DNA from 4 places in the Pantoea sp. Z09 genome. Region 4 is predicted to be linked to each of the others. Evidence: predicted binding sites of a transcription regulator. Region 4 holds the regulator's gene; each other region holds the start of a gene.
The links. The regulator PhoB, encoded in region 4, activates phosphate uptake and scavenging genes when phosphate is short. The targets are predictions, from matches to a motif close to CTGTCATAAAACTGNCNNAT.
Positions count from the first base shown of each region.

Region 1: the regulator PhoB is predicted to act here: its motif matches at 5,677-5,696, upstream of opgB (phosphatidylglycerol--membrane-oligosaccharide glycerophosphotransferase).
Region 2: the regulator PhoB is predicted to act here: its motif matches at 5,136-5,155, upstream of serA (phosphoglycerate dehydrogenase).
Region 3: the regulator PhoB is predicted to act here: its motif matches at 1,811-1,830, upstream of glpT (glycerol-3-phosphate transporter).

Region 1 is NZ_CP092373.1:3,323,924-3,331,719, reverse strand. It holds partial or broken gene rhmD (L-rhamnonate dehydratase) at 1-94, opposite strand, end outside; gene MC269_RS15905 (IclR family transcriptional regulator) at 108-890, opposite strand; gene MC269_RS15900 (PLP-dependent aminotransferase family protein) at 1,045-2,505, opposite strand; gene MC269_RS15895 (GNAT family N-acetyltransferase) at 2,596-3,306, shown strand; gene opgB (phosphatidylglycerol--membrane-oligosaccharide glycerophosphotransferase) at 3,303-5,594, opposite strand; gene MC269_RS15885 (tautomerase family protein) at 5,793-6,182, opposite strand; gene MC269_RS15880 (LysR family transcriptional regulator) at 6,303-7,223, shown strand; gene MC269_RS15875 (glycosyltransferase family 32 protein) at 7,197-7,796, opposite strand, start outside.
Region 2 is NZ_CP092373.1:744,905-752,700, forward strand. It holds gene fbaA (class II fructose-bisphosphate aldolase) at 1-467, shown strand, start outside; gene mscS (small-conductance mechanosensitive channel MscS) at 677-1,549, shown strand; gene argO (arginine exporter ArgO) at 1,676-2,299, shown strand; gene MC269_RS03640 (oxidative stress defense protein) at 2,442-3,182, shown strand; gene MC269_RS03645 (LysR family transcriptional regulator ArgP) at 3,265-4,170, opposite strand; gene rpiA (ribose-5-phosphate isomerase RpiA) at 4,398-5,057, shown strand; gene serA (phosphoglycerate dehydrogenase) at 5,338-6,576, shown strand; gene MC269_RS03660 (5-formyltetrahydrofolate cyclo-ligase) at 6,628-7,221, opposite strand; RNA gene ssrS (6S RNA) at 7,297-7,480, opposite strand; gene zapA (cell division protein ZapA) at 7,520-7,796, opposite strand, start outside.
Region 3 is NZ_CP092373.1:3,678,729-3,686,524, reverse strand. It holds gene yigL (sugar/pyridoxal phosphate phosphatase YigL) at 1-305, shown strand, start outside; gene glpT (glycerol-3-phosphate transporter) at 340-1,683, opposite strand; gene MC269_RS17610 (carboxylate/amino acid/amine transporter) at 2,002-2,856, shown strand; partial or broken gene MC269_RS17605 (DUF1456 family protein) at 3,000-3,458, opposite strand; gene metR (HTH-type transcriptional regulator MetR) at 3,515-4,441, opposite strand; gene metE (5-methyltetrahydropteroyltriglutamate--homocysteine S-methyltransferase) at 4,586-6,856, shown strand; gene MC269_RS17590 (dienelactone hydrolase family protein) at 6,905-7,732, opposite strand.
Region 4 is NZ_CP092373.1:2,931,552-2,939,347, forward strand. It holds gene brnQ (branched-chain amino acid transporter carrier protein BrnQ) at 1-870, opposite strand, end outside; gene MC269_RS14130 (cobalamin-independent methionine synthase II family protein) at 1,272-2,375, opposite strand; gene MC269_RS14135 (PstS family phosphate ABC transporter substrate-binding protein) at 2,539-3,471, opposite strand; gene phoR (phosphate regulon sensor histidine kinase PhoR) at 3,490-4,803, opposite strand; gene phoB (phosphate response regulator transcription factor PhoB) at 4,818-5,507, opposite strand; gene sbcD (exonuclease subunit SbcD) at 5,703-6,902, shown strand; gene MC269_RS14155 (AAA family ATPase) at 6,899-7,796, shown strand, end outside.

The DNA.
Region 1 (7,796 bases), 390 kb from region 4:
CCTGGTCATGATAGTCGGCGCCGGCAGCGGCTTTCTCTGCGGTGGCGCCGCCGGTAAACCAGGCGCGGACGGTTTTGATTTTTGGCAAAGTCATAGCGTTCTCCAGATTAAGAAGCGAAAGATTCCATCGGGCTGCGCCAGCCCAGGGCGTATGAAATGTCGCGTGCGCAGGCCAGCGCTCGGCCCGCCAGGTAGTCGCGGTTGTCGTCGTCGATTTGCAGCCGCGTGCCGACCAGCGAGATCGCGGCGAACAGCTGACGGCGGGCATCAAAAATCGGCGCGGCGACGCAGCGCACGTCGGGATAGTCTTCCCCGTTGTCGAAACTCCAGCCCTGACGCCGGATGTGCGCCAGCTCAGCGGCCAGCGCCTCGGCGCTGCAGATCGAGGTCGGCGTCGCGGCGAAAAAGCGCAGCTGGCTGATAATGCGCGCCTGCTCGTCGGTGGGCTGCCAGGCGAGCAGACATTTGCCGATGCCGGAGCGGTGCAGCGACAGGCTTTTGCCTTCGTGGGAGCGCACGCTAATGGTGGCAGGCGACTCCAGCTTGAGGATGTAGCAGGCGTGGCCGCCGTCGAGGATGCCGAGATGACACAGCAGGTTGCTCTCCTGCATCAGGCGCGTCAGGCGCGGACGGGCGATCTCGCGGATATCCATCTTCTCCAGCGCATACCCGGCGAACTCCACCAGCCGCGTCCACAGGCAGTAGCGATCGTTGCGATCCAGGGTGATAAGACGCTGCTTTTTCAGCTCGGCCAGCAGCAGATAGGCGCTGCTCTTAGGCAGGCTCAGGGCGTCGATGATCTCGGCCGCGCTGCACGGACCCTGCTGCGCGATAAAGCTGAGGATGGCGATGCCGCGCGTCAGCGCAGGCACAGGCGATATTTCCAGCATGCTGGACTCCAGTCTGGTTGTCTGGAGGCAGTGTTGGTAAATCAGCGCCGGGGAAATGTGAGCGGCTTCAAAGAAGCCGGGTCAGGCCGACGTGGTTGCGCGCGCGACGCGCAGAGTGTGAGATACGCCGCGCTGGCGGTACAGCAGGCTGGACTCAGCGCGCCATCTCCGTCAGCAGCCGACCAATCTGTCGCGCGCCCGCCTGCAGCTGCGCGCTGCTGGTGTTGCCGTAGCCCAGCACCAGCCCGCGCAGCGGGGCGTCGCCCGCGCAGTAGCCAGAGAGCGCGGCGGGCGCGTAGCCCGCCTGCCACAGGCGTGCCGCCAGCACCGCGTCATCGATCTCGTCTGCCAGCCGCAGCACCAGATGCATGCCGCATTCGCCGCCCAGCAGTGCAACCCGCGCGCCCAGCGTTTCCTGCAGCGCCTGGCGCAGCGTCTGCTGCCGCTGGCGGTAGAGCCGACGCATCTTGCTGAGATGGCGCGTAAAGTCGCCGCTGGCGATAAAGGCGGCCAGCGCCTGCTGCTCCAGCCGGTTGCCGCCGCGCAGTAGCTCGTGCAGCGCCGGGCGCAGAGAGGCCGCCAGCGTCGCGGGCAGCACCATAAAGCCGAGCCGCAGCGCCGGAAACAGCGTTTTGCTGAAGGAGCCGATATAGATCACCGGCGCGCCGGGCGTCATGCCCTGCATCGCGCCGATCGGCTCGCCGACGTAGCGGAAGTCGCCGTCGTAGTCATCCTCGATGATCCACGCCTGATGCGCCTGCGCCTGGGCGAGCAGCGCCAGACGGCGCGCCGCGCTCATCACCGCGCCGGTCGGGTACTGATGGGTCGGCGAGCAGTAGATCAGTCGCGGCGCGGCGTGCTGCCACAGCCGGGCGTCGGGCGCTAACCCCTGCGCATCCACCGCCACCGGCTGCACGCGCAGATTACCGGCCAGCATGGCGGCCTTCGCGCCGCGATAGCCGGGATCCTCTACCCAGCCGACGTCGCCGGGGTTGCTCAGCAGGGTGACGCAGAGCGACAGCGCCTGCTGCGCGCCCTCGGTGATAACAATCTGCTGCGGCTGGCAGCGCACGCCGCGCGTCAGGCTGAGATGCTGCGCCAGCGCCGCGCGCAGCGCCATCTCGCCCAGCGGATCGCCATAGCCCAGCAGGCGCTGCGGCGTGTCGTTCAGCACCCGGTTAAAGGCGCGTCGCCAGGCGGCGAAGGGAAAGTGCGCTAGCGCCGGCACGCCCGTGCGCAGCGGCATCTCTTCACGGCTGTAGCGATGGCTGGAATAGAGCAGCGCCACGCGGTCCGCCACCGGCGCTTCGCTGCTGACGTCAGCGGCGGCCGACGCGGGCAGCGCAATCGGGCTGACGCGGCTGCCCTGACGATCGCTGATCAGATAGCCTTCCGCCTGCAGCTGCGTCCAGGCGTTGATCACCGTGTTGCGCGACACCTGCAGATCCTGCGCCAGCTGGCGCGTCGCGGGCAGGCGCGTGCCCGCCGGCAGCTGACCCGCCAGAATGGCGCGCTTGATGCGCTGGCAGAGCTGCTGCTGCAGGGTGTCGCCGCCGTTCAGGACGAGTGGCGCGGCAAGCAGCGTAGAGGGCGAGGTCGAACCCTTGTCAGGCATAGGTGGATCCATCATTTTCACGGGCTGTGGAGCTTTTTAGCCTACCAGAAAAGCGGCACGCTTGGGCTGACCACCACAAGGAGAGAGAGTATGTCGCACACCACCAATGAATTTGGCCAGCCGGTCGGCCAGCCGTTAACCGACTGGCAGCCGCGTCCGCTGCCGCAGCGCGAAACCCTGGCGGGCCGCTACTGTCGGCTGGAGCCGCTGAGCGTGGCGCAGCACGGCGATGACCTGCGCGCCGCCTATGCGCTGGCGCCGGATGGCCGCGACTGGACCTATCTGTTCGCCGGTCCCTTTGCCGATGAAGCGGAGTGGCTCAGCTATGCGCAGAAAATGGAAAGCAGCCAGGATCCGCTGCACTTCGCGGTAATCGATGTTGAGAGTGGACGCGCCGCAGGCACGCTGGCGCTGATGCGCATCGCGCCCGAGCACGGCGTGATAGAAGTGGGGCACGTCGCCTTTTCGCCGCTGCTGAAGCGCACGCGGCAGGCGACCGAGGCGCATTTTCTGCTGATGCGCTACGCCTTTGAACAGCTTGGCTATCGCCGCTACGAGTGGAAGTGCGACAGCCTGAACGCGCCCTCGCGCCGCGCCGCCGCCCGGCTCGGCTTTCAGTATGAGGGCGAATTCCGGCAGGCGATCGTCTACCGCGGCCGCACGCGCGATACGCACTGGTTCTCGATCATCGACAGCGAGTGGCCGCAGGTGAAGCAGAGCTTCACGCGCTGGCTGGCGGCGGAAAACTTCACCGCCGACGGCCAGCAGCGGCAGACGCTGGAGGCGCTGCGGCAGGGCTAGCTCTGCGGCACGATTTTGATATCCACCATGCCGATGCCGAGCCGACGCGGATCCTGGCCGGTAATATTGCCCAGATTGCTTTGCTGCGGCTCCGGCGGCGCGATGGTCAGGGTATGCTCGCCCGTGGTGTTGGTGAAGTGCAGGGTGGTGGTAGAGAGTTCCTCGCCCAGCGTCAGCGCCTGCTGCTGATCGCCGACGCGCACCGGAATCGGGCGGTGCGCGTTAGGCCCAAAGGCGCGCGCGGTGATCACCACGTCAAAGCGCGCCGGCAGCGGATCGGTATACTCAATGCTGACTTCTGGCGCCAGGTTGGCGTTGGACCAGCGGCCCCAGTTCTCCCAGCGCGAGATGCCGCTGAAGCGCTTCACGCTGCTCGGCGCGCCCGGCACCGCGAAGAGAAAGCGGTCGGCGTCGTAGCGGATGTCGTTATCCTCGACGCGCAGCAGCGTCTCATTGCGCTGGTAGGCCGCCGCGCTCTGCGCTGCCTGCGGGAAGCGCGCCTGGCCTTTCCACTGCGCCTTATCGACGCGCGTCACGCTCGGCTGGCCGCCCAGCTGCCCCATCGCCACGCAGAAGTCGGTAGAGAGCGCTAGCTCAGGCTGCCACAGCCGCGCCATACGGAAGCAGCGATCGACCCAGACGAACTTTTCGCTGGCGGTGAAGTCCGCCAGCTGGTAGCGCAGCGGCGCGGCGTATTCCCCTTCCGGCAGCGGCTCGACATGGCTGTCGGCGACGCGGAACAGGATCGGCAGCCGGAAGGTGGCGCCCGAGAAGCTAAAGCTGTTTTTCGCCGTATCGATCACGAAATCGTCGAGCTTTTTCGGGAAGTTCCACAGCTGAATGATATCCGCCTTCCAGCGGCTGATATGGCTCTGAAAATCGCTAAACTGCCCCGCCAGCGTCGGGCCGGCCAGGCTGCTGCGCCCGAGGCCGATCGCTTTATCGCCGCCGAGAATATCGAGCACCGTCGCGCCGTTATCCAGCGTGCTGCGCGGCTGGTCGATCACCTCCGCCTGCGGCCGATCGCCGCGGATCACCATAAAAAGATCGCGACGCGGCTGCTTGATCAAATAGGGATGAGCGGTGTTGTTCATCGCCAGATGATCCGAGGTCACCACAATCACGGTGTTTTTAAACCAGGGCGAGGCTTTAATGCGGGCGATCAGCCGCGCCACATGCTCCTGCGAACAGGTGACCGCGCTGAACGACTGGTTGGGTTTGCCGTCGTAGCTGTAGCTTTTGCGCTGGCAGCTGCGCGAGATAAAGCCGTCGGGATGGTGCGTGTCCACCGTCAGGGTAAACAGCGCGAAGCGCTTCTGCTGGCGCGACAGCGCCTCATACTGCTCAAACACCGCGTCCATCACCGTGTCATCGTAGTAGCCCCAGTTGTTGCGGTAGGCGGGATCGGCGACGCGATCTTTTAGCTCCTGCGATCCCACCATATTGGCAGAGGCGAAGCCGTGCGATTTGAGGAAAACGTCTTTGCCAGCGAAGCGCAGATCCGCGCCCTGAATAAACCAGTTCTCATAGCCGGAATTTTTCAGAATATCGCCGAGGCAGACGTTCTGCGGATAGAAGCTGGAGAGCGAGGCGGAGGCGTTGCCGTCGAAAGGGGCGAACAGCGGAATGCCGCACTGCGACGCCACCATGCCCGCGATGGTGTAGTCGGTGCCGGGCAGCTGCAGGGTGTCACTGAAATCCAGGCTCTGCGCCTTTTCCCGGCCCAGCTCCGGCGTCAGGCTGGGGAAAACCTGGTCGTCAAAATAGGTGCGCTCAAGGCTTTCGCCATAGATATAGACCAGGTTGAGATGAGGATTGTTAATGACCTTTTGCGGCACTCTGTAGTAGTTGTCGAAGTCGGAATCGGCCAGCCGGGTATGCGACGCCACCAGGCTGGCAACCTGACGAAACGCCGGCGTGGTCTGCACCGATCCGGCGGCACAGGCCACCGCCAGCAGGCTCCAGCCGAGATGGTGCGGCCGATCGTGGCGGCGCAGCAGCCAGCTGAGCAGGCAGATCAGCAAAAAGAGCAGCAGCAGCAGCCCGAGGCCGGGCACCACATATTTACTGACGCCCGCGCCGGTCAGGCTGTTGGTCAGGGTGTAGAGCACCGCGTCGTTGATGCCGTCGCCGGTGAAGTAGTTGCTGGCGTAGAGCGTGGCGTTAAGCAGCACAAACAGCACCAGCAGCAGCAGCACGAAAGCGAACCAGAGCTTATTGCGTCCGGCTTTCCACGAGTAAACGGCAATGGCGGCCAGAAACAGCGCCACCGAGACAAATTCGGACAACGTCAAATCCTCTCTTGAAGTGAGTGAGCGCATCCTGCGCAGCCCGCATGGAGTAAGGGTGATTGGCGTCAATCTATAATGGCTGTCATAGCGCTGCAACATATGCAGCCCGAATTGTGCAGTGGGTAATCTTTCAGGAAAAAAAGAGGCACGACAGCCGGCTGGCTGTCGTGGTAAGGCGGGAAAAAGCGCGCGAAATCAAAGCCGGCCGGTAAGGTATTGCGCTTCGCCGTCGGCAAAGCTCCAGTCCCCTTTGTCGTTGGTGATAAAGCTGATCATCAGATCCTGGCCCTGCACGCCGCTGCTTTCGCGCAGTTCGCGCGCCAGCTCCGCCATAAAGCGCTGCTTCTGCTCGGCGCTGCGCGGGCTGGTGTAGACGCGCACCATCACCAGGTTGTCGCTGCGGGTGAAGCCGAGGCCAGTGTCCTGAAACACCATTTGATACGCCTTGTTTTCGTGAACAATCTGATAGCGGTCACGTGGCGGCACCTGAAAGGCGGTAAGCACCGCACGGTGCGCGGCATCCAGCAGCGTGCGCAGTTCAGACTCAGAACGGCCCTGAATAACATCAAATTGCAGTAGCGGCATGATTCTTTCTCCTCTGGACGGGGTAATTTACGTATGCTGATGCCTCTATCCTGGCGCGTAGGCAGAGAAAGAAAAAGCGCGCCTGCTGAAATGATTATTCACTATAGCGAACAATAAACCATGAAAGCAGTGAAAACGGATGCGCTCTGGAACCATCTGCACTGGCTGCTGGTGCTGGCGGAGCAGGGCAGTTTTACCCGCGCGGCAGAGCGGCTTGAGGTCAGCAAGGCGGCGATGAGCCAGAAGATCAAAGAGCTGGAGAGCGCGGCGGGCGTGGCGCTGGTGCAGCGCACCACGCGCAGCGTGCGGCTGACGTCGGCGGGCGAGAAGCTGGTGGAGGAGTTGCGCGACCCCTTTGCGCGCATCGAGCAGAGCTTTTTCGGCGTGCGCGACACCGCCGGGCCAGTGCGCGGCCTGGTCAGGGTGACCGCGCCGGTGGCGTTCGCGCGCCAGCAGCTGGTGCCCATCGTCGGGGATTTTCTGCGCGCCTGGCCGCAGATTCGGCTGCAGCTCGAGGTGACGGATCGCATCGTCTCGCTCGGCAGCGAAGGGTTTGACCTGGCGATCCGCCACAGCAGCGCGCTGCCGGAGACCCACGTCGCGCTGCCGCTGTGCGACACGCGCACGCTGCTGGTCGCCTCGCCGGAGTATCTTGCGAGGCACGGCGCGCCGCAGTCGCCCGCCGATCTGGCGCAGCACAACTGCCTTTACTATCCGCGCGGCGTGGAAACTCCACGCTGGCGCTTCGCCGAGGCGGCGCAGGGCGAGCGGGTAGAGGTGCGGATTCAGGGCAGCTTCGCCACCAACAACAGCGAATCGATACGCGACGCGGCGCTACAGGGACTGGGCATCGCCATGCTGCCGGACTTCAGCGCGCGCGACGCGCTCGCCTGCGGCGCGCTGCGTCAGGTGCTGCCGGAGTGGCGCGCCGTTGACGCCTTCGCGGAGAGGCTGTGGATCGTCCGGCCCTACGCGGCGCAGGTGCCGCGCGCGGTGACGACCCTGACACACTGGCTACGCGCGCGCTTTGTCGGCGCCTGAGGGCAGCGCCAGCGCCGGACGCGACGGTGCCAGCATCATTTCGCCCAGCAGGCTGGCGCGGTTATAGAGGCCGATGCGCAGGTTAAAGTCGAGGTGCAGCCGTTCGTCGCCGCCGAGCCGGATCACCGGCGGCGGGGTTTGCGGCCGCTGATGAAACAGCACCGAGCGGGCGAACGCGTCGCTGTTGCCCGCGTGCAGCTGCTGATAAAACCAGGCGTTGGCTTCCGCCTTGCGCAAATGGAGATTGACGCGGCGATACTCTTTGACCGCCACCTGCTGCGCCAGCGACAGCAGCGCCTGCGCCGGGTGATGAATTTTCTGCACGATAAGCGGATAGTCGTCGCGCTTCTTTAGCTCGTGAATATAGTTCTGCGCGCCGAGATTTTTAATTGGCGCCAGCTGTTTTAGCCACTCGCGAATAAAGGCGTTGCCCGGCGCGGCGGCGATAAACCAGCTTTCGATCACCGGCGAGAGGAAATTAAGCGTGCTGCTCTCGCGGTAGTAGCCAATAACGTCCATCGGCTTATCCTGCTGAACCTGATGCACCCAGTCGAGCTTCTCGAATAACAGCGT
Region 2 (7,796 bases), 1.8 Mb from region 4:
ACGCCTACACCGAACTGAGCAAAATCAGCAAGCGTTTCACTATCGCTGCCTCTTTCGGCAACGTGCACGGCGTCTACAAGCCAGGCAACGTCAAGCTGACCCCGACCATTCTGCGCGACTCGCAGAAATACGTGTGTGAAAAACATGGCCTGCCGCACAACGCGCTGGACTTCGTTTTCCACGGCGGTTCCGGTTCTTCCGCAGCGGAAATCGAAGAGTCGATCAGCTACGGCGTGATCAAAATGAACATCGATACCGACACCCAGTGGGCCACCTGGGACGGTATCCTGCAGTACTACAAAAAGAACGAAGCGTATCTGCAGGCGCAGCTCGGCAACCCGCAGGGCCCGGACAGCCCGAACAAGAAATACTACGATCCGCGCGTCTGGCTGCGTTCAGCGCAGGCCTCCATGGTCGTGCGCCTCGAGCAGGCTTTCAAAGAGCTGAACGCCATCGATCGTCTGTAATCCGCCACGCGGGTTAACTGCACAGGCCAGATCTTCGGATCTGGCCTTTTTTTATCCTGCTATTGCGCTATTCCGCTCAAATTCACAGCAAATTCAACGCAGATTTGGCATATCCCCCGATTCTTGATTACCCTTGATAGCTGGTTTGCCGGAACTTTCTGGCTGTGATTTGACCTTCCCGGCAGGGAATTCAACAACAGGGCTCTCATATGGAAGACTTAAATGTCGTAGACGGCATACATAACGCCGGCGGCTGGCTGGTGCGCAATCAGGCGCTGATCCTCAGCTATGCGGTCAATATCGTCGCGGCTATCGTTATCCTGATACTGGGGATGATTGTGGCGCGCATCATTTCACGCGGCATCAATCGCGTGCTGGTGGCGCGTCACATTGATAAAACGGTGGCGGACTTCCTCTCGGCGCTGGTGCGCTACGGCATTATCGCCTTTACGCTGATCGCCGCGCTGGGACGCGTCGGCGTGCAGACCGCGTCGGTCATCGCCGTGCTCGGCGCCGCTGGTCTGGCGGTCGGTCTGGCGCTGCAGGGGTCGCTCTCTAACCTCGCGGCGGGCGTGCTGCTGGTAACCTTCCGTCCTTTCCGCGCGGGCGAGTTCGTCGATCTGGGCGGCGTGATGGGCACGGTGCTTAACGTGCAGATCTTCTCTACCACCCTGAAGAGCGCCGACGGCAAAATCGTCGTGGTGCCGAACGGCAAAATCATCGCCGGCAACATCGTTAACTTCTCGCGCGAGCCGGTGCGCCGCAACGAGTTTATTATCGGCGTCGCCTATGACGCGGACGTGGATGAAGTGATTGCGCTGCTGGAAGAGGTGGTGAAGAGCGATCCGCGCGTGCTGCAGGATATGGGCGTGCAGATCGGCCTCAACGAGCTGGCCGCCTCGTCGCTTAACTTTGTGGTGCGCTGCTGGAGCAACAGCGGCGATCTGCAGAACGTTTACTGGGATCTGCTGAAGAACTTTAAGCGCGCGCTCGATGCGAAAGGCATCGGCATTCCTTACCCGCAAATGGATGTGCATCTGCATCAGGCCAGCCAGCCGGAAGCGGAAACCAAAGCGCCGTAATGAAACCGGGGCGGCGACAGCGTCGCCCCTATTAACCTGTCTAATGCCTGATTAATTTTTTCCATTTCCGCTAATAATACCGCCTCTCTATACTCTCCTGCATCTCGCCGATGTAAGGAAAATGCTGTGTTATCTCTCTATTTACAAGGGCTTGCCCTTGGCGCCTCGCTTATTCTGCCGCTGGGGCCGCAAAACGCTTTCGTGATGAATCAGGGCGTGAAGCGCCAGTATCATCTGATGACCGCCTCGCTCTGCACCCTGAGCGACATTGCACTGATCTGCGGCGGCATCTTTGGCGGCAGCGCTTTGCTGCATCAGTCGCCGCTGCTGTTGATGCTGATCACGTGGGCTGGCGTGGCTTTTTTACTCTGGTACGGCTGGAATGCACTGCGCGCCGCGTTTAGCGGCCATGTCGATCTGGCCAGCAGCGGTGAGCTGACACAGAGTCGCTGGCGTATCGTCGCCACTATGCTGGCGGTCACCTGGCTTAATCCGCACGTCTATCTCGACACCTTCGTGGTGCTGGGCAGCCTGGGCAGCCAGCTGCCGACGCAGGCGGCGCGGCACTGGTACGCGCTCGGCACCATCAGCGCCTCGGTGATCTGGTTTTTCGGCCTGGCGCTGATGGCGGCCTGGCTCTCGCCGCGCTTGCGTACCGCCGGCGCGCAGCGCGTAATCAACCTGCTGGTGGGTGCGGTGATGTGGGTTATCGCCAGCCAGCTGGCGCTGCAGGGCGTAGCGAATTTCTGATTCGAATAGTCTGAAAGCGGCAGAACAGGATAAGCAAAACGCGAACTTTTGCGGTATAACACGTTCTTAGCAGTGCCTACTATCCCGCTCAGGCTCGAGCCTTTGATGCCGCGGCAAAACAGAGATTTCAAGGAGGACTTTCGTGAAACTGAAAGCACTGGCGCTGGTCGCCATGACAGGCGCGTTAGCGCTGCCGTTAAGCGCCCTGGCCGACGAACTGCCGAACGGCCCGCACGTAGTGACCTCTGGTCAGGCAACCGTGGATGCGCGCCCGGATATCGCCACGCTGTCGATTGTGGTTAACGTCTCTTCTAAGGACGCGGCGGACGCCAAAAAGCAGGCGGACGACCGCGTTGCGCAGTATTTCGATTTTCTGCAGAAAAACGGCATTGAGAAGAAAGATATCGATGCCGCCAACCTCAGCACCCAGCCGGAATATGACTACACCAAAGAGGGCAAGTCGGTGCTGAAAGGCTACCGCGCGGTGCGCCAGGTGCAGGTTACGCTGCGTCAGCTGGATAAGCTGAACGAGCTGCTGGACGGCGCGCTGAAAAGTGGCCTGAACGAAATCCGCTCGGTCGAACTGGGCGTCACCAACCCAGACAGCTACAAGGCGCAGGCGCGCAAGGCGGCGATCGATAACGCCACGCAGCAGGCGGCGGCGCTGGCGGAGGGCTTCAACGCGAAGCTCGGCCCGGTTTACAGCATTCGCTATCACGTCGCCAACTACCAGCCGATGCCGATGGCGCGCATGTATAAAGCAGCCGCGCCGGCAGCGGATACCTCTGCGCAGCAGACCTACGAGCAGCAGAGCATTCACTTTGACGATCAGGTGGATGTGGTGTTTGACATCAAGCCGAACACGGCCGCTACGCAGCAGTAAGGGAAAGGGGCGCTCAGCGCCCCTTTTTTCGCCGTTTGTCAGATAACAAACCAGTTAAAACGCTACCCGCGTGCACACCTACTCAGGCGGCCAGATTATCCTGACGCAGTACGCGATGGCCGTGTGAAATCAGCGCGTCGGTAACGCGGCGCATCAGGCGGCTCTCCGGCGCAAAGCGGTGCCAGTAAAGCATGCGGCGCTGGCACAGGCCGGGCGTCAGATCCAGCAGCTCGCCGCTCGCCAGTTCGCGCTCGATCTGCAGATGCGGGATCATACAGCAGGTCGAACCCTGGCGCGCCAGCTGCACGAAGGCTTCCGACGAGTTAACAATATGGCAGGGCACGCTGCCGGGCGAGAGATCGAAATTCTGCTGCAGAAAGGCCTGGTGCATGTCGTCGAGATGGTCGAAAGCGACCGCCGGGGCTTTCAGCAGCGCCGAGCGCGTCACGCCGTTGGGGAAGTAGCGCGCGGCAAACTCGGGCGAGGCGACAAACAGGTAGTCGAGCGCGCCAAGCTGATCGACCAGGCAGCTCGGCAGCGGCTGCGGCTGAATACTTACCGCGCCAACCACTTCGCCACGGCGCAGCCGCTCCTGGGTGCGGGTTTCATCTTCAACCTGCAGATTGAGGCGCACCGGCGAGTCCGCCAGCACCTCTTTTAACGCCGGCAGCAGCCAGGTCGCCAGACTGTCGGCGTTGACCGCCAGCGACAGCAGCAGCGGCGTCGTGCCGCCGTTTTCGTCGCTCAGCCACTCCTCTTCCAGCAGCTCTACCTGATGCAGCAGCGCCAGCAGCTTCTGGCCCTGCTCGGTGGGGCGCGGCGGCACGGTGCGCACCAGCAGCGGCTGACCAAACAGGTTTTCCAGCTGCTTGATGCGCTGGGAGACGGCCGACTGCGTAATGCATAATTTTTGTGCGGCGCGCTCAAAGCCGCGTTCGCGAATCACCGCATCCAGCGCCTGAAGCGTTCGATAATCGGGGCGTTTCATTATTGTTCTCTCTCGTTCAGGATGGACGATACTATGCCATAAAAAATTCATCTGACGCGCTGTGCGCCGGATCTTTACGCGCGCCGCACCGCAGAAAAGGGGCCGCCAGCGCCATTTTTGCGGGCCGGCTTGCAAAGCGATCACGTCAGCCTAAACAGCCGCGCACATTCGGCAAGCGTTGCTTTATACTACGCGCACTTCGTTGTCGCACAGGTTATAAACATACCATGACCCAGGATGAACTGAAAAAAGCCGTAGGCTGGGCCGCGCTGAAATATGTGCAGCCGGGCACCGTCGTCGGCGTCGGCACCGGCTCTACCGCCGCGCACTTTATCGATGCGCTCGCCACCGTGAAACATCAGATTGAGGGGGCGGTCTCCAGTTCGGAAGCCTCTACGCTGAAGCTGAAAGCGCTCGGCATTCCGGTGTTCGATCTCAACGAGATTGACGATCTGGCCATCTACGTCGACGGCGCGGATGAGATCAATCCGCAGATGCAGATGATCAAAGGCGGCGGCGCGGCGCTGACGCGCGAGAAAATCGTGGCGGCGGTGGCGGATAAGTTCATCTGCATCGCCGACGCCTCGAAAGAGGTGGACGTGCTGGGGCGTTTTCCGCTGCCGGTCGAGGTGATCCCGATGGCGCGCGCCTATGTCGCCCGCGAACTGGTTAAGCTCGGCGGCCTGCCGGAGTATCGCCAGCATGTCGTCACCGACAACGGCAACATTATTCTCGACGTGCACAATCTGCGCATTCTCGATCCGAGTGCGCTGGAAAAAACCATCAATGCGCTGCCGGGCGTGGTCACCGTCGGGCTGTTTGCCACACGCGGTGCCGATATTGCCCTGATCGGCACGCCAGACGGCGTGAAAACCATCGAAAAATGATCTGTCCGGCGCGCTCAGCGCGCCGGTTATTTGCACGCGCAAAATATCTTTTCTTACATCGCCTAAATTCGGTGACTTATGTCACATAACCGTCATCGACAGCAGGTTCGTTCTTTGTTCCCGGTTCAGCTCCCGATTTTCTGTGGCAATGTGCTGGGCGCAGGCCTCCCCGTGCTGGCGGCAAGGCAAACGGTTGTCTTGCCGCAGGCGTAAATTTTGATATTTTGACAGAAGGCGCGCTTATGGCGGCCATTGTTGAAATCACAATAGGGTCGGGGAAATGGCAAAGGTATCACTGGAAAAAGACAAGATTAAATTCCTGCTGGTGGAAGGCGTGCATCAGAGCGCGCTGGAGAACCTGCAGGCGGCAGGTTATACCAACATCGAATTCCATAAAGGCGCGCTGGATGCCGATGCGCTGAAATCCGCCATTCGCGATGCGCACTTTATCGGTATTCGCTCCCGCACCCAACTCACCGAAGAGATCTTCGCCGCGGCGGAAAAACTGGTCGCCGTGGGCTGCTTCTGCATCGGCACCAACCAGGTCGACCTTAACGCGGCGGCGACGCGCGGCATTCCGGTGTTTAACGCGCCATTCTCCAACACCCGTTCGGTCGCCGAGCTGGTGATCGGCGAGATGCTGCTGATGCTGCGCGGCATTCCCGAAGCCAACGCCAAAGCGCATCGCGGCATCTGGAATAAAAACGCCCTCGGCTCGTTTGAAGCGCGCGGCAAAAAGCTGGGCATCATCGGCTATGGCCATATCGGCATGCAGCTCGGCGTGCTGGCGGAAAGCCTGGGGATGCACGTTTACTTCTACGACATCGAAAACAAACTGCCGCTCGGCAACGCCACCCAGGTGCGTCATCTGGCCGACCTGCTCAATATGAGCGACGTGGTCAGCCTGCACGTGCCGGAAACGCCTTCTACCCAGGATATGATCGGCGCGCAGGAGCTGGCGCAGATGAAGAAGGGCGCGCTGCTGATCAACGCCTCGCGCGGCACCGTGGTGGATATTCCGGCGCTGTGTGACGCGCTGTCGAGCAAGCATCTTTCTGGCGCCGCTATCGACGTCTTCCCGGTTGAGCCCGCCACTAACAGCGATCCGTTCACTTCGCCGCTGTGTGAATTCGACAACGTGATCCTGACGCCGCACATCGGCGGCTCGACCCAGGAAGCGCAGGAGAATATCGGGATTGAAGTCGCGGGCAAGCTGGCTAAATATTCCGATAACGGCTCTACGCTCTCTGCGGTCAACTTCCCGGAAGTGTCGCTGCCGATGCACGGCGCCAGCGCCAGCCGTCTGCTGCACATTCACGAGAACCGTCCGGGCGTGCTGACGGCGATCAACCAGATCTTTGCCGAGCAGGGCATCAACATCGCCGCGCAGTTCCTGCAAACCTCGCCGCTGATGGGGTATGTGGTGATTGATATCGACGCGCCGCAGGATCGGGCGGACAAAGCGCTGCAGCTGATGAAGGCGATTCCAGGCACCATCCGTGCCCGTCTGCTTTACTGATCGCGCACTATGCAAAAAGGGCCGGCAACGGCCCTTTGATGCAAATCCCGCTTATTCCCACTGCCACAGCCGCGACGGCGTCAGCACCGCGGGCAAAGGCACATCCCACTCCGCCGTTGGCAACTGCTCCACCTGCTGACAATCGTGCGCCACCCCAACGGGTAAGAACCGATGCTGCCGCCAGTTCTGCAGGGTGCGATCGTAGAAGCCGCCGCCCATGCCGAGGCGCTGCCCGCTGCTGTCAAAGGCCACCAGCGGCACCATCATCACATCCAGCTGGTCCAGCGTAATCAACGAACGAATATCGAGCGGCGGTTCGGGAATACGCAGTTTATTCGGCGTCAGCACCGTTTCCGGCGTATAGCGCAGAAACAGCAGATGGCCAGCGGCGAAAGGGTGCAGCACCGGCAGATAGATCTGTTTTTTCTGCTGCCAGAGTTTAGCGATAAGCGGACGGGTGTTGATTTCGCCGTCAACCGACAGAAACAGGGCGATATGGCGGGCGTTAGCAAGAGGAGCGAAGTTAACCGCGTGTTCCGCCAGCAGCGCGGCGGCCTGGACCTGCTGTTCTTCCGTCAGGGCGCGGCGCAGATGGCGCACGTGCTGACGCAGAGCGTGTCGATCGAGCAGTGAGGGCTGTGACATGGGAACCCCGTTGATAAGTCGCTGATTGAGCAACTATATCATTCACAACGGGGAAAAACAGATGCAGAAGGTAGAGAGATCTCCGAGATGCCGCCGCAGGCTGTAACCCTTGAACCCTTGGTTCAAGGTGAATGTGCCGTCGCAACCATCAGGCTTCTCGGACGGACCGAGCATGCTCACAGGTTACAGAGCGCCACACTCTGTTGGTATGAAATATCGGCTCAGGGGACTGGCCCGCTTGCAAACATCTCAGAGAAAATGGACTTCACCGTTACTGTAGCACAGCAACCATAAAGTATTATTCGAACTTCGCACCCTGGCGGTCGGTTATGCGACCTTGCTCAACAAGAGCCTGTTCAATGGTCTGCTGCAGCATACGGATACGTTGTTCCATATTAGCAGCATAATCGCGCGTTTTCACTTTCTCTTGCGCCAGTTCATGGCAGATGTTTAACGCGGCGATGAACACCAGTTGCTCGGTATTTGTGACTCTAGTGCGAACTTTTAAATCTTGCAACCGTTGATTGAGATCATCGGCAGCCGCATTCAGCGCATCTTGCTGTTCAGGCGGACAA
Region 3 (7,796 bases), 750 kb from region 4:
CGCGCTGGGGCGATCGCGTCAACGTCAGCTTTTCGCTGCCGACCTGTCTGGAAGTGATGGCGGGCGGCGTATCGAAAGGCCACGCGCTGGACGCGGTGGCGCGACAGCTCGGCCACTCCTTAAAGGCGTGCATCGCCTTCGGCGACGGCATGAATGACGTGGAGATGCTGAGCATGGCGGGCAAAGGCTGCATTATGCGCAACGCCCACCAGCGGCTGAAAGATACGCTGCCGGATCTGGAAGTGATCGGCAGCAATGCGGACGATGCCGTGCCGCATACGCTGCGCACGCTGTTTTTATCCTGACAGCAACGGGCCGGCGCGATGCCGGCCCGCTTCGTTATGACGCCAGCTGCTGCTTGTGCCTGCGTTCGTTAATCATGGTCAACAGCAGCAGGATCACTGCCAGCACGCAGCCCACCACCATCACCAGGAAGCCGCCGTCCCAGCCGAAAAAGTCGACGGTATAGCCGACGATGGCGCTGGCCGCGACCGAGCCGCCCAGATAGCCGAACAGGCCGGTAAAGCCCGCCGCGGTGCCTGCCGCTTTCTTCGGCGCCAGCTCCAGCGCGTGCAGGCCGATCAGCATCACCGGGCCGTAAATCAAAAAGCCGATGACGATCATGCAGGCCATATCGACGCCGGGGTTACCCGCCGGATTGAACCAGTAGACCACGGTGGCAATGGTCACCAGCGTCATAAAGAAGACGCCGGTCGCACCGCGATTCCCCTTGAACACCTTGTCCGACATCCAGCCGCACAGCAGCGTGCCAGGAATACCGGCGTACTCATAGAGAAAATAGGCCCATGACGACTTATCGAGCGTGAAGTGCTTCACCTCTTTCAGATAGGTCGGCGACCAGTCGAGAATGCCGTAGCGCAGCAGATAGACAAAGACGTTGGCCAGCGCGATATACCACAGCAGCTTGTTGGGCAGCACGTACTGCATAAAGATCTGCTTCGCCGTCAGCTCCTCTTCGTGCGTGGCGCTGTAGTCGGGCGGGTAATCGTTTTTATACCCCTCGATAGGCGGCAAGCCGCACGACTGCGGCGTATCGCGCATCAGGGCGAAGGCGATCAGCGCCACAGCGATAGCGGCGAAGGCGGGCATATAGAGCGCCGCTTTCCAGTCGCTGAACCAGGCCATGCCGAGCAGAAACAGCAGCGGCGGCAGGCCGCCGCCGACGTTATGGGCGCAGTTCCACACCGACACGATGCCGCCGCGCTCTTTCTGCGACCACCAGTGCACCATGGTGCGCCCGCACGGCGGCCAGCCCATGCCCTGAAACCAGCCGCAGAGAAACAGCAGAAGGAACATCACCATAATGCTGGAGGTCGCCCAGGGCACAAAGCCCATAAACAGCATCACCGCGGCGGCGAGGATCAGCCCGGCGGGCAGAAAGACGCGCGGATTCGAGCGATCCGACACCGAGCCCATAATGAATTTCGAGAAGCCATACGCAATCGAGATGCCAGAAAGCGCAAAGCCGAGATCGCCGCGCGAAAAGCCCTGCTCCACCAGATAGGGCATCGCCAGCGCGAAGTTTTTACGCACCAGATAGTAGGCGGCGTAGCCGAAAAAGATGCCGAAGAAGATCTGCCAGCGCAGACGACGATATAATGGATCAACCTGATCTTCCGCGACCTGCGGTCGATGCGGCGCGGGTTTAAAGATACTCAGCATAGCTGCCCTCCCAGGCGTCTTGTCGTTGTTATGCAAAGGTGCGGCGCATTCCAGAGGTCGCCGCGATGTTCCTTTTCGCGTCTATTCTGGCGCTTTTCGCGCATGGGAGCTGTGATAGTTGACACATTTGTTACACTTTTATGACAATCACGGCAGGTTAATTTCACAAAATGGTGTTAATCGCGCATCGCTTATAAAACATTCACCCACGCCTGCGCTGAGCGTTGCTTTTATGAGCGGTTGTCAACCAGAAAGCGCCGCGTCGCCGCAGTACATTGATTACACTAGCGGCCTCCTTTTTTATGCAGGATCGACGCTGTGCTGTTACTGATCGTTACCACTATTCTTTGGGCGTTCTCCTTTAGCCTGATTGGAGAATATCTGGCGGGGCAGGTGGACACCTGGTTCTCGGTATTGATGCGTCTGGCGCTGGCGGCGCTGGTGTTCTTACCTTTTTTGCGCTGGCGCGGCTATCGTCCCTCGACGCTGCTGCTCTATATGCTGGTGGGGATGCTGCAGCTTGGCATCATGTACCTGATCAGCTTTGAGGCCTATCTCTACCTCAGCGTGTCGGAGTTTTTGCTGTTTACCGTGATGACGCCGCTCTACGTTACCCTGATCTATGACCTGATCAGCAAACGGCCGCTGCGCATCGGCTACGCCTTCAGCGCGCTACTGGCGGTGGCGGGCGCGGCGATTATTCGCTACGACAAGGTCAGCGATCATTTCTGGTTCGGGCTGCTGCTGGTGCAGCTGGCCAACCTCTGCTTTGCCGTAGGGATGGTGGGCTACAAGCGTCTGCAGGAGACCCGGCCGATGCCGCAGCACACCGCCTTTTCCTGGTTTTATCTCGGCGCGGTGCTGATTGCGATTGTCGCCTGGTTTCTCTGGGGCAATCCGGCGAAGCTGCCGACCACCTCGCTGCAGTGGGGCATTCTGGTCTGGCTGGGCGTGGCGGCGTCAGGGCTGGGCTACTTTATGTGGAACTACGGCGCGACGCAGGTCGACGCGGGCACGCTGGGCATTATGAACAATATGCACGTGCCGGCCGGCCTGCTGGTTAATCTGGCGATCTGGCAGCAGAAGCCGCACTGGCCCAGCTTTATCGCCGGCGCGCTGGTGATTTTCGCCTCGCTCTACGTGCACAAACGCTGGGTGCTGCGCAGTCGCTGAGGCGCGTCATCGGTCAGGGCGGCAATGGTCGCCCTGCGGCGGGACTATTTTCTGGCTTTAGGCGGCTGGGCCGGGCGGGGTTTCGCCGTCTGAGACGGCGCGGATTTCGCTGCCTGCGTCGGGCTGGTTTTCGCCGGCTGCGTCGGGCGCAGCGTCATCGTCAGGCCCTTTAAAAAGTTACGCATAATCTGATCGCCGCATTCGCGATAGTTTTTATGATCCGGCTTGCGGAAGATCGCGCCGATTTCCGCCTGAGAAACGGTAAAGTTGGCCTTAGCCAGCACCGCCGGAATATCGGTGGTTTTCAGATCGAAAGCGATGCGCAGTTTTTTCATAAAAATATTGTTGTTCATACGGCGCTCGATCGAGGGCGCAGGCATCTCTTCGCTCTTGCCGCGGCGGAAGAAGATCAGGCCGTTAAGGAAATAGCCCATCAGCACGTCCGGCAGCGGCTTAAATGCCGCGTCATCCTCTTTTTTTAACCACGCCTGCACGTCTTCCAGCGCCACTTCACAGTTGGTCAACGCGAAAATCTCCACCACTTTGGCATCGCTTAAATTCAGCATAAAGCGCACGCTGCGCAGAATATCGTTATTGGTCATGGTGAGATTTTCTCATGGTCGTTTAACAGGCTGCGCATTATAGGGGAAATTGCGGCTCAGCGTTGCAAAATCGCGCCCGGTTGCGCCGCGTCGCGCACAAACGGCAGATGCTCGCAGGCGTGCTGACGTGCGAAGCGGGTGAAGGCCTCCAGCACCGGCTGACGCTGTTCGCCGTCACGCACCGCGGCGTAGAGGCGGCTCCATAACCCTTCGCCCAGGGTTTTGGTCACGATAAGCCCCTGCTTTTCAAAACTCTCCACCACCCAGTGCGGCAGGGCGGCGATGCCCATGCGCGCCGACACCATCTGGATCAGCAGCAGCGTGTTGTCGACGCTTTTTAGCGCCGGACTCACGCCCGCCGGCTGCAGAAAATGGCGCCAGATATCGAGACGCTGGCGCTGCACCGGATAGATCATCAGCACCTCTTGCGCCAGATCCTCCGGCGCGATCTGCGTCCGCTGCGCCAGCGGATGATCCGGCGCCATCACCAGCCGCACCTCGAAGTCGAACATCGGCGTGTAGTGCAGGCCGCTGCGCGGCAGGATATCCGAGGTCAGCACCACGTCCAGTTCGCCCTGCTGCAGCGCGGGCTGCGGATCGAACGTCACGCCCGATTTGAAATCCATCACCACCTGCGGCCAGCTCTGACGAAATTTATCCAGCGCCGGCGTCAGCCACTGAATGCAGCTGTGGCACTCAATAGCGACGCGCAGCGTTGCCTGATGCGGCTCGTGGCACGCCTGCAGCGCCTGCTGGATTTGCGGCAGCACCTGCTCTGCCAGCTGCAGCAGGATCTCGCCCTGCGGGGTGAAGCGCAGCGGCTGGCTTTTACGCACGAACAGGCGGAATCCCAGCCGCTGTTCGAGATCGCTGAACTGATGCGACAACGCGGATTGCGTCTGATGAAGCTGCGCGGCGGCGGCGGCCAGCGAGCCGGTATTACGCAGAGCCTGAAGCGTCCGCAGGTGCTTGAGTTCGATCATGAGAGTCCTTCACATCGAGATTGAACAATTTGCGCTTGAGGAACATACACTACCCGCAGAATATAGCGGTGTAAACATCTGGACGGCTAAACATCTTTGGCTTCCAGGCGAAGCCCAAGAGAGAGATTATCTGGAGAACAGCATATGACCATTCTGAACCACACCCTTGGCTTTCCTCGCGTCGGCCTGCATCGTGAACTGAAAAAAGCGCAAGAGAGCTACTGGGCGGGCAAGACGACTCAGCAGGCGCTGCTGGCCGTGGGCCGCGAACTGCGCGCCCGTCACTGGCAGCAGCAGAAAGCGGCGGGCGTCGATCTGCTGCCGGTTGGCGACTTCGCCTGGTATGATCATGTGCTGACCACCAGCCTGATGCTGGGCAACGTCCCGGCGCGCCATCAGAACAGCGACGGCTCTGTTGATCTCGACACCCTGTTCCGCATCGGACGCGGTCGCGCGCCGAGCGGCGAACCGGCCGCCGCCGCCGAGATGACCAAATGGTTTAACACCAACTATCACTACATCGTGCCGGAGTTCACGAAGGGCCAGCTGTTCAAACTCGCCTGGACCCAGCTGCTGGACGAAGTCGACGAGGCGCTGGCGCTGGGCCACAAGGTGAAGCCGGTGCTGCTCGGCCCGGTGACCTATATCTGGCTGGGCAAAGTGAAAGGCGAGCCGTTCGACCGCCTGTCGCTGCTGTCGGAGATCCTGCCGATCTATCAGCAGGTGCTGGCCGAGCTGAAGAAGCGCGATATCGAATGGGTGCAGATTGACGAGCCGGCGCTGGCGCTGGAGCTGCCACAGGCGTGGCGCGAGGCGTTCAGGCCCGCTTACCAGGTGCTGCAGGGCAGCGTGAAGCTGCTGCTGACCACCTATTTTGACAGCATCGGCCAGAATCTCGACGTTATCCGCGATCTGCCGGTGCAGGGGCTGCATGTCGATCTGGTGCACGGCGATGACGACCTCGCCTGGCTGAACGAGCAACTGCCCGCGGCGTGGCTGCTGTCGCTCGGCGCGATCAACGGCCGCAACGTCTGGCGCGCCGACCTGAGCCGCTGGTTCACACGTCTGCAGCCGCTGGTGGGCACGCGCGATCAGCTGTGGATCGGCACCTCCTGTTCGCTGCTGCACAGCCCAATCGATCTGGAGAGCGAAACCCGGCTCGATAACGAAGTGAAAAGCTGGTTCGCCTTCGCGCTGCAAAAATGCGGCGAGCTGAAGCTGCTGAGCGCTGCGCTTAACCATAACGACGCGGCTTCGCTGGAGGCCTGGAGCGCGCCGATCCGCCAGCGCGCGCACTCCAGCCGCGTACATAACGCCGCGGTCGCCAGGCGTCTGGCGGCGATCTCCGCGCATGATACCGAGCGGGCGAGCGGCTATGCCGAACGCGCCCGCGCACAGCGCAAACGCTTTAACCTGCCCACCTTACCGACCACCACCATTGGATCTTTCCCGCAGACCACCGAGATCCGCGCTCTGCGTCTCGACTTCAAAAAAGGCCATATCGACGGCGGCAGCTACCGCACCGGCATTGCGCAGCATATTAAACAGGCGATCGTCGAGCAGGAGCGCCTCGGTCTTGACGTGCTGGTGCACGGCGAAGCGGAGCGCAACGATATGGTGGAGTATTTCGGCGAGAACCTCGACGGCTTCGTTTTCACCCAGAACGGCTGGGTGCAGAGCTACGGTTCGCGCTGCGTCAAGCCGCCAGTGATCGTCGGCGACGTCAGCCGTCCGCAGCCGATTACCGTGGAGTGGGCGACCTATGCGCAGTCGCTCACCGACAAGCCGGTGAAAGGAATGCTGACCGGTCCGGTGACCATTCTCTGCTGGTCCTTCCCGCGCGAAGACGTGTCGCGCGAAACCATCGCGAAGCAGATCGCGCTGGCGCTGCGCGACGAGGTCGCGGATCTGGAAGCGGCCGGCATTGGCATTATCCAGATTGACGAACCGGCGCTGCGCGAAGGGCTGCCGCTGCACCAGTCCGACTGGGCGGACTATCTGAAGTGGGCGGTGGACGCCTTCCGTCTGAATGCCGCCGTGGCGAAAGAGGAGACGCAGATCCACACCCATATGTGCTACTGCGAGTTCAACGACATCATGGAGGCTATCGCGGCGCTGGATGCAGACGTGATCACCATCGAAACCTCACGCTCCGACATGGAGCTGCTGGAATCCTTCAAGGTGTTCGACTACCCCAATGAAATCGGTCCAGGCGTCTACGATATTCACTCGCCTAACGTGCCGAGCGTGGAGTGGATGGAAAATCTGCTGCGTAAGGCGGCGCAAAGCATCCCGGCAGCGCGGCTGTGGGTGAACCCGGACTGCGGCCTGAAAACGCGCGGCTGGCCGGAAACCCGGCAGGCGCTGGCGAACATGGTGGAAGCGGCGAGGCGGCTGCGCGGCGAGACCGCCTGAGCAGGCGGTGAAACGGGGGCGCCACGGCGCCCCTTTTTAATGGCGCGATCAGACGACGCCGAACTGCTTAAACCACGTCAGCATGCGCGCCCAGCCATCCTGCGCCGACTCGGCGTGGTAGCTCGGACGATAGTCGGCGTTAAAGGCGTGACCGGCGTCGGGATAGACCACGATCTCCGCCTTGGCGTTGGCGGCGTGCAGCGCCTGGCGCATCTGCTCCACGCTCTCCAGCGGAATGCCCTCATCCTGGCCGCCGTACAGGCCCAGCACCGGCGCGCCTAAATCCACCGCGATATCAATCGGGTGCTTCTGCTGCTTCATGGTTTTTTCGCCGATCAGGCGGCCATACCAGGCCACCGCGGCGCGCAGCTGCGGGTTGTGCGCGGCGTACAGCCAGCTGATGCGGCCGCCCCAGCAGAAGCCGGTAATGCCCATGCGGCGAATGTCGCCGCCGTTGCGCGCAGCCCAGTTGGCGGCGTGGTCGAGGTCGGAGAGCACCTGGCTATCCGGCACTTTGCTGACCAGCTCGCTGAACAGCGTCGGGATATCGTGATACTCATTGGGATCGCCTTCGCGGAAGTAAAGCTCCGGCGCCACGGCCAGATAGCCCTCCAGCGCCAGCCGACGGCAGATATCGCGGATGTGCTCGTGCACGCCAAAGATCTCCTGCACCACCAGCACCACCGGCAGCGGGCCGTTCGCCTCTTTCGGTCTGGCGTAGTAAGCAGGCATATTCTCGCCCTGGCTCGGCACGGACGTTTCGCCTGCCTGAATATCGGGGCTGTCGGTGTGGATGGTGGTGGAGGCGGTCGGCTGAACGGCCGGCGCGAAGCCGCCCGTCGCGGATTTTTGTGCCATATTCTCTTCGGTTTTCATTTTTCTCTCCGTGCTGGCAGTAGCGCAATCACGTAACTATAGCCTGGCCAGATTGCGTCTGGAC
Region 4 (7,796 bases):
GGCGACAAAAATCAGCGCCGCGAGGAAGAAGCTGCCCATGCCGCCAAAGGTCTGCTGCACGTAGGCGTGCAGGATCGCCGCGCCGTTGGCGCTCTGCGCCACCAGCGCCCCGCTGCCGTTGCCGAGCTTAAACAGGCTCAGGTAGACCAGCGTCAGGCCGACGCCGGCGATCAGGCCGGCCAGAATGGTATAGCGGGTCAGCAGGCTGGCGCTCTCAACGCCGCGCGAGCGCGCCGCGTTGACGATCACGATGCCAAACACCAGCGCGCCCAGCGTATCCATGGTCAGATAGCCGTTGACGAAGCCGCTGGAGAAGGCGGCGCGCTGATAATCTTCCGTGGCGGGCGCGGTGGTGCCCGCCGGCCAGATCAGCGCCGCGACGCCGAGCACCGTCAGCGCCACGATCTTCAGCGGCGCAAGGAAGTGGCCCACGGTATCGAGCAGCTTGCCCGGATAGAGCGACACGCCAATCACCAGCACGAAATAGATCAGGCTATAGACAAACAGCGGCAGCGCGCCTTCGCCGGTCAGCGGCGCGATGCCCATCTCGAATGACACGGTGGCGGTGCGCGGCGTGGCGAACAGCGGACCCACCGCCAGATAGCAGACGGTAGCCAGCAGCAGGCCGGCACCCTTGCCGATCGGCGTGCTGAGCGCGTCAATGCCGCCGCCGACGCGCGCCAGCGCGATAACGGTCATCACCGGCAGGCCAACCGCGGTGATCAGAAAGCCAATGGCGGCGGTCCAGACGTGTTCGCCTGACTGAATACCGACCATCGGTGGGAAAATAATGTTACCCGCGCCAACAAACAGGGCAAACGTCATAAAGCCCAGCGCGAGGATATCCTTCGAGGTTAAACGATGTGTCATACAACTGTATTGCCTGTAACGAGTGTTGCGGTGGAAGTTGGGTTTATGTTGTCCCCAGACCGCGCGTTGACAACGACTTAGCGCACGATGCCAGCGCATTGTGCTTGCCTTAATCGTGTCGCGCAGGTGAATTAAGCTGCTTTTGTTCTGTTCACAAGTGGGATGATACGACAACGGCCGTAAGTAGAACGTTTATAGCGGAGAAAGGCAATACGGGATCGGAAAACCAGAAGGTTATGACGGAAAACAGAGCAAAACCAGTGAATATCTCGGATATATCTCCGCAGGGCATCAGATGATGTGCTTATTTTTTCTCCAGCGCGTAAGAAATTTCAGCGTAAGTGCGCATCCTGATGCACAAAAGGCGCGTTTTACGCGCCTGTTTGCACAAGTTTACAGCATTACCACACCTGACCAGCGATATCGACCACCAGACGGATCTTCGCCCACTGCTGCTCTTCGCTCAGGCTGTTGCCCTCTTCGGTAGAGGCGAAGCCGCACTGCGGGCTGAGGCAGATCTGATCGAGGCTGACGAATTTCGCCGCCTCCTGCAGGCGCGCCTTCACCTGCGCCGGATCTTCCAGCTCGCCGTTTTTGGTGGTCACCAGGCCCAGCACCACTTTCTGATGGCCCGGCTTGATAAAGCGCAGCGGTTCGAAACCGCCCGAGCGCTCGTTGTCATACTCGAGGAAGAAGGCGTCGATATTGACGCCGCCGAACAGGATCTCCGCCACCGGCTCATAGCCGCCTTCTGAAATCCAGGTCGAGCGGAAGTTGCCGCGACAGACGTGCAGGCCCACGGTGAGATCGGCGGGTTTGCCCTCCAGCGCCTTGTTAAGCACGCGAGCATAGGTTTGCGCCAGCTGCTCGGGATCGTCGCCGCGCTCGCGGATCTGACGTTTCTGATCTTCCGAGCAGAGGTAGGCCCAGACGGTGTCGTCGAGCTGCAGATAGCGACAGCCCGCGTCGTAAAAGGCTTTGATCGCCGTTTTATAGGTTTCCGCCAGGTCGTCGAAGTAGGCCGCCAGATCGGGATAGACCGTCTCGTCGATCACCTTGCGACCGCCGCGGAAATGCAGCACGCTCGGGCTGGGAATGGTCATCTTCGGCACGGCGTCGCCCGCGACGCTCTGCAGAAAGCGGAAGTGCTCCAGCATCGGGTGATCGCGGAAGCCGAGCTTGCCCACCACGCGCACGCCGTGCGCTTTGGTCTGCACGCCGTTGAACTGAATGCCCTGATCGGCTTCGAACAGCTCAACGCCCTCCAGGCCGCCGAAAAAGTCGAAGTGCCACCAGGCGCGGCGGAACTCGCCGTCGGTCACCACCTGCAGGCCGTTGGCGATCTGCTTGCTCACCACGTCGCGAATCGCTTCGTCTTCGATGCGGGTCAGCGCGGCTTTGTCGATCTGGCCGGCGGCATACTGCTCGCGCGCGTGTTTAATGGCGGCTGGACGCAGGAAACTGCCGACGGTATCGGTGCGGAACGGGGCGGTCTGTGTGGTCATCTCTACTCCTGGCACCCTGACGATTAGTGACGTCGCGGGATAATTTCGCTAAGTTATGTGCAGCCATCTGGATGGCTAAACGTCTGCGTTGAGAGTGACACGGGCGCGCCCTGTGTGCAACAGAAGAAAATTCAGTGGAGATGAAATAAATTCATGTTAGCGCTTACTTCGCCTCAATAGCCTGCAATGCCTGCGCACGCTGCGCGGAAGAGAGCGGCAGATAGCCCGCCTCGCTGACGCGCTGCTGGCCCTGGGGCGACAGCACCTGATGCAGAAAGGCGTCCACCAGCGGCGGCAGCGGTTTGCCCGGCGCTTTGTTAACGTAAAGATAGAGCGGGCGTGCCCAGGGATAGCGACCGCTGCGGATAGAGTCGGCGTCCGGCGCCACCGCCTCGCCCTGCGCGTCGGCCACGGCGAGCATCTTCACGCCGCTGAGATGAAAGCCGAAGCTGGCGTAGCCGATGCTGCGCGGGTTGGCGGCAACCGCCTGCACCACGGCGGCCGAGCCGGGAAACTCCGCCACGTCGGCGCGGAAATCGCCGTTGCACAGCGCCTGCTGCTTAAAGAAGCCCCAGGTGCCCGAGGCGGAGTTGCGCCCGTAGCGCTGCAGCGGACGGCGCGCCCAGTCGGGCTGACGCACGCCGAGATCGCCCCAGCGCGTCGGCTGCTGCGTGGCGCCGCACAGGCGCGTGATGGAGAAAACCGCATCCAGCTGGCGCGCGGCGATCTGCGTCAGCGGATTGCGCTGATTGACAACCACCACTAGCGCGTCGAGCGCCACCGGCACGGCAAGCGGCGCATAGCCATAGCGCGCCTGAAACAGCTGGCGCTCTTCCGCCTGCATCGGGCGGCTCATCGGGCCGAGCTGCGCCGCGCCCGCCGCCAGCGCAGTGGGCGCGGTCGAGGAGCCAGAGGCCTGCACCTGCAGATTCACCCCCGGCGCGCGCGCGCTGAAATCCTCGCTCCACAGCATCATCAGCGTGCCCAGCGTGTCGGAGCCGACGCTGCTGAGGTTGCCGGCCAGCATTTCGGGCTGCGGCGCCGCCGAAACCACGGCGGGCGTGAAGAGAGAAAGCAACAGCAGCAAGGCGCGCATAACCGATTCCATTAAGGATTAATGGACCGCATTCTCCTGTAATCCCGCGCTGACGATCAACCTCGACGGCAGCGTAAAGGTAAAACAGGTCTCTTTATCGGGAATGCTGGTGATCTCCAGCCGCGCGTTATGGTGACTGAGGGCGTGCTTGACGATTGCCAGCCCCAGCCCGCTGCCGCCGGTGGCGCGCGAGCGCGCCTTATCCACGCGGTAGAAGCGTTCGGTCAGGCGCGGCAGATGCTCGGCGGGAATGCCTGGGCCGTTATCGCACACCTTAAACTGCGCGCCCTGACGGTTGCGCAGCCAGCTGATGTCGATGCGCGTGCCTTCAGGCGTGTGGTTCACCGCGTTATAGACCAGATTAGAGAGGGCGCTGCGCAGCTGATCGTCGTCGCCGAGCACCTTGAGGTGCGGGTCGGTATGAAAATGGATGCTATGACGGCCGCCGCTTAGCGTCTCCGCTTCGCGCTGCAGCAGCAGCAGCATCATCGGCACATCCACGGTCTCTTTCATATCGATCGCCGGCGCGGCCTCGATGCGCGACAGCGTCAGCAGCTGGCGCACCAGGCTGTCCATGCGGCGCGTCTGCTCCTGCATGGTTTGCAGCGCTTTACCGCGCGAGCGCTCGTTCATCACCGAGTCGCTCATCATCTCCAGATAGCCCTGCAGCACCGTTAGCGGCGTGCGCAGCTCGTGGCTAACGTTGGCGAAGAAGTTGCGCCGCGCCCCTTCCAGCTGATGCATTTGCGTGACGTCGCGCGCCACCATCAGCCACTGCCCTTCGCTGTAGGGCATTACGCGGAACTCCATATGGTGCTGGTTATTGAGGATCAGGGTGAGGGGCTTATTGAAGTCGCGCTGGCGAATATAGCGGGAGAATTCCGGGTAGCGCAGCAAATTGAGGATGTTCTGGCCGTTGTCTTCTGGCCAGCGCAGGCCGAGATGCTGCTGCGCCAGCCCGTTGCACCAGAATATAGTGCCCTCTTCCGTGGTCAGCACCACCGCGTCGGGCAGGGTTTCGGCGCCGCTGCGAAAGCGTTTGATCAGGTTGCCCAGCTCGCGCCGCCGCCGCCGGTTGCGCAGCTGCATCTGATAGAGGCCGTAAAACAGCGGCTCCCAGCTCGCCTGACCGGTGGGCGGCGTCATGGTGCGGTCCACCCACAGCCAGTGCGACAGACGCATCAGATTATAGAAGTGCCACAGCAGCACCGTCAGCACACTGAGCAGCAGCAGCCAGGGCAGATAGCCGAAAATCAGTCCGATAATCAGCGCCGGCAGGCAGGCCAGCGCCAGCTCGGAGAGCAGTCTCTTCCAGGAGAGTCGTTCCAGCACGGTGGCAACTCCGTTTAGTAGCGGGCGGAGAAACGATACCCCGTTCCGCGAACGGTTTGAACCATGCGATCGTGGCCGGAGAGTTCCAGCGCCTTGCGTAAGCGGCGGATATGCACGTCAACGGTGCGATCCTCCACATAAACATTGGTACCCCAGACGTGGTTCAGCAGCTGTTCGCGGCTGTAAACCCGCTCGGGATGGGTCATAAAGAAGTGCAGCAGCTTATATTCGGTCGGCCCCATCTCCAGCGGCGTCGACTCCGACATTACGCGGTGCGACGACGGATCCAGGCTCAGGCCCTGCATCTCGATCACCTCTTCCACCGCCATCGGCGAAATGCGGCGCATCACCGCTTTGATGCGCGCCATCAGCTCTTTCGGCGAGAAGGGCTTGGTAATATAGTCGTCCGCGCCCACTTCCAGCCCGCGCACGCGATCTTCCTCTTCGCCGCGCGCTGTCAGCATCATCACCGGGATATCGCGCGTTAACGCTTCGCGCTTCAGGTGCTTGATAAACTGAATGCCGCTGCCGCCTGGCAGCATCCAGTCCAGCAGGATCAGATCTGGCCAGGGCTCAATCAGTTTCCCTATCGCGCTGTCATAATCCTCGGCCTCGATGGGCTGGTAGTCGTTCTGCTCCAGAACGAAACACAGCATTTCACGGATAGGGGCTTCATCTTCCACAACCAAAATGCGCTTAGCCATTGTAACTCCTGCTGATGTGACCGCTGTCACCGTTATATGCGGCGCCATTATGCGTCAGATTTATGACACTTTTATGAAAAACATAGCCGCTCAATCAGCGCTTTAACACCGCTTTATCACCGCCGGCGCGGCTTTTTTCGCTTTTGCCCCATAGCCGGTATAATCGTCCGGCAAACCGATTCGTCAGGGAGTTTTATGCGCATCATTCACACCGCGGACTGGCACCTCGGTCAGTTTTTCTATAACAAAAGCCGGGCGGCCGAGCACCAGGCCTTTCTCGACTGGCTGCTGGCGCGTATTGAGGCGCATCAGGTCGACGCGCTGATCGTCGCAGGCGATCTGTTTGATAGCGGCACGCCGCCGAGCTACGCGCGCGAGCTGTTCAACCGCTTCGTGGTGGCGCTGCAGCCGACCGGCTGTCAGCTGGTGGTGCTGGCGGGCAACCACGACTCGGTGGCGACCCTTAACGAGTCGCGCGCCCTGCTCGCCTGCCTCAATACCCAGGTGATCACCACGCCGCAGGCGGATCACAACCTGCTGCTGCTGCGCGATCGCGCCGGCGAACCGGGCGCGCTGCTGTGCGCCATTCCCTATCTGCGGCCGCGCGATATTCTGCGCAGCCGCGCCGGCCAGTCGGGCCGCGAAAAACAGCTCAGCCTGCTGGAGGCGATCGCCGCGCACTATCAGCGCAGCGTCGACGCGGCGCGCGCCCATCCGCTGGCGCTGCCGGTGATCGCCACCGGCCATCTCACCACCGTCGGCGTCAGCAAAAGCGATTCGGTGCGCGATATCTATATCGGCACCCTCGACGCCTTTCCCGCCTCGGCGTTTCCTGAGGTCGACTACGTGGCGCTCGGCCATATTCATCGCGCCCAGCGCGTCGCCAACAGCGATCATATCCGCTACAGCGGCTCGCCCATCCCGCTCAGCTTCGACGAACTCGGCAGCGAGAAAAGCGTCTTTTTGCTGGAGCTGGATAGCGCCGGTCTGCAGTCCGTCACGCCGCTGCCCGTTCCCCTGTTTCAGCCGATGAAGATGCTGAAAGGCTCGCTGGCGGAGATTGAAGCGCAGCTGGCGCCTTTCGCCGATCATCAGGGCGAGAAAGCGGTCTGGCTCGATATTGAGGTCACCACCCAGGAGTTTCTCAGCGATCTGCAGCGCCGCGTCGAGGCGCTAACTGCCGACCTGCCGGTCGAGGTGCTGCTGCTGCGCCGCAGCCGCGAACAGCGTCAGCACAGCCTGGCGCAGCTGAAAAACGAAACCCTGAACGAGCTGAAGGTGGAAGAGGTCTTCGCCCGCCGCATCGCGCTGGCGGAGGATATCGAAGAATCGGAGCATGCGCGCCTCAGCGAGCTGTTCCGCGCCACCCTCGCGTCGCTGGAGGAGAGCGAATGAAAATTCTCACGCTGCGTTTCAAAAATCTTAACGCGCTGAAAGGCGAATGGTTTATCGACTTTCGCAGCGAGCCGTTCGCCAGCAACGGCCTGTTCGCTATTACCGGCGCCACCGGTGCAGGTAAAACCACCCTGCTCGACGCCATCTGCCTGGCGCTCTATCACCAGACGCCGCGCCTCGGCGTGCTGTCGCAGACGCAAAACGGGCTGATGACGCGCGACACCGCCGAATGCCTGGCTGAAGTGGAGTTCGAGATCAAAGGCGAAGCCTGGCGCGCCTTCTGGAGCCAGAACCGCGCGCGCGGCGCCGCCGACGGCAAATTGCAGGCACCGCGCGTCGAGCTGGCGCGCTGCGTCGACGACAAAATTTTCGCCGACAAGGTTAACGACAAATTAAAGCTGATCGAGTCGCTGTCGGGTCTCGACTTCGAGCGCTTTACCCGCTCAATGATGCTGTCGCAGGGACAGTTCGCCGCCTTTCTCAACGCAAAGCCGGGCGAACGGGCCGAACTGCTGGAGGAGCTGACCGGCACCGAAATCTACGGCCAGATCTCCGTCGCCATCTATGAGCGCCACAAAGCGGCGCGGCTGGCGCTGGATAACCTGCGCAGCCGCGCCGGCACCCTGACGCTGCTCGACGCCGACGCGCGTGAGGCGCTGCAGCAACAGCTGGCCGGGCTGACCGAGGCGGAGCAGGCGCTGACGCAGCAGAGCGGCAGGCTGCATCAGCAGCATCAGTGGCTGACGCAGGCGCAGCAGCTGGAGAGCGAGATACAGGCGGCGCAGGCGGCGCTGGCGGCGGCGGAGCAGGCGTGGCGCGATGCGGAAACGGATCGCCAGCGGCTGGCGCGCAGCGAACCGGCGGAGAAGCTGCGCGACCGGCTGCTTCAGCGCG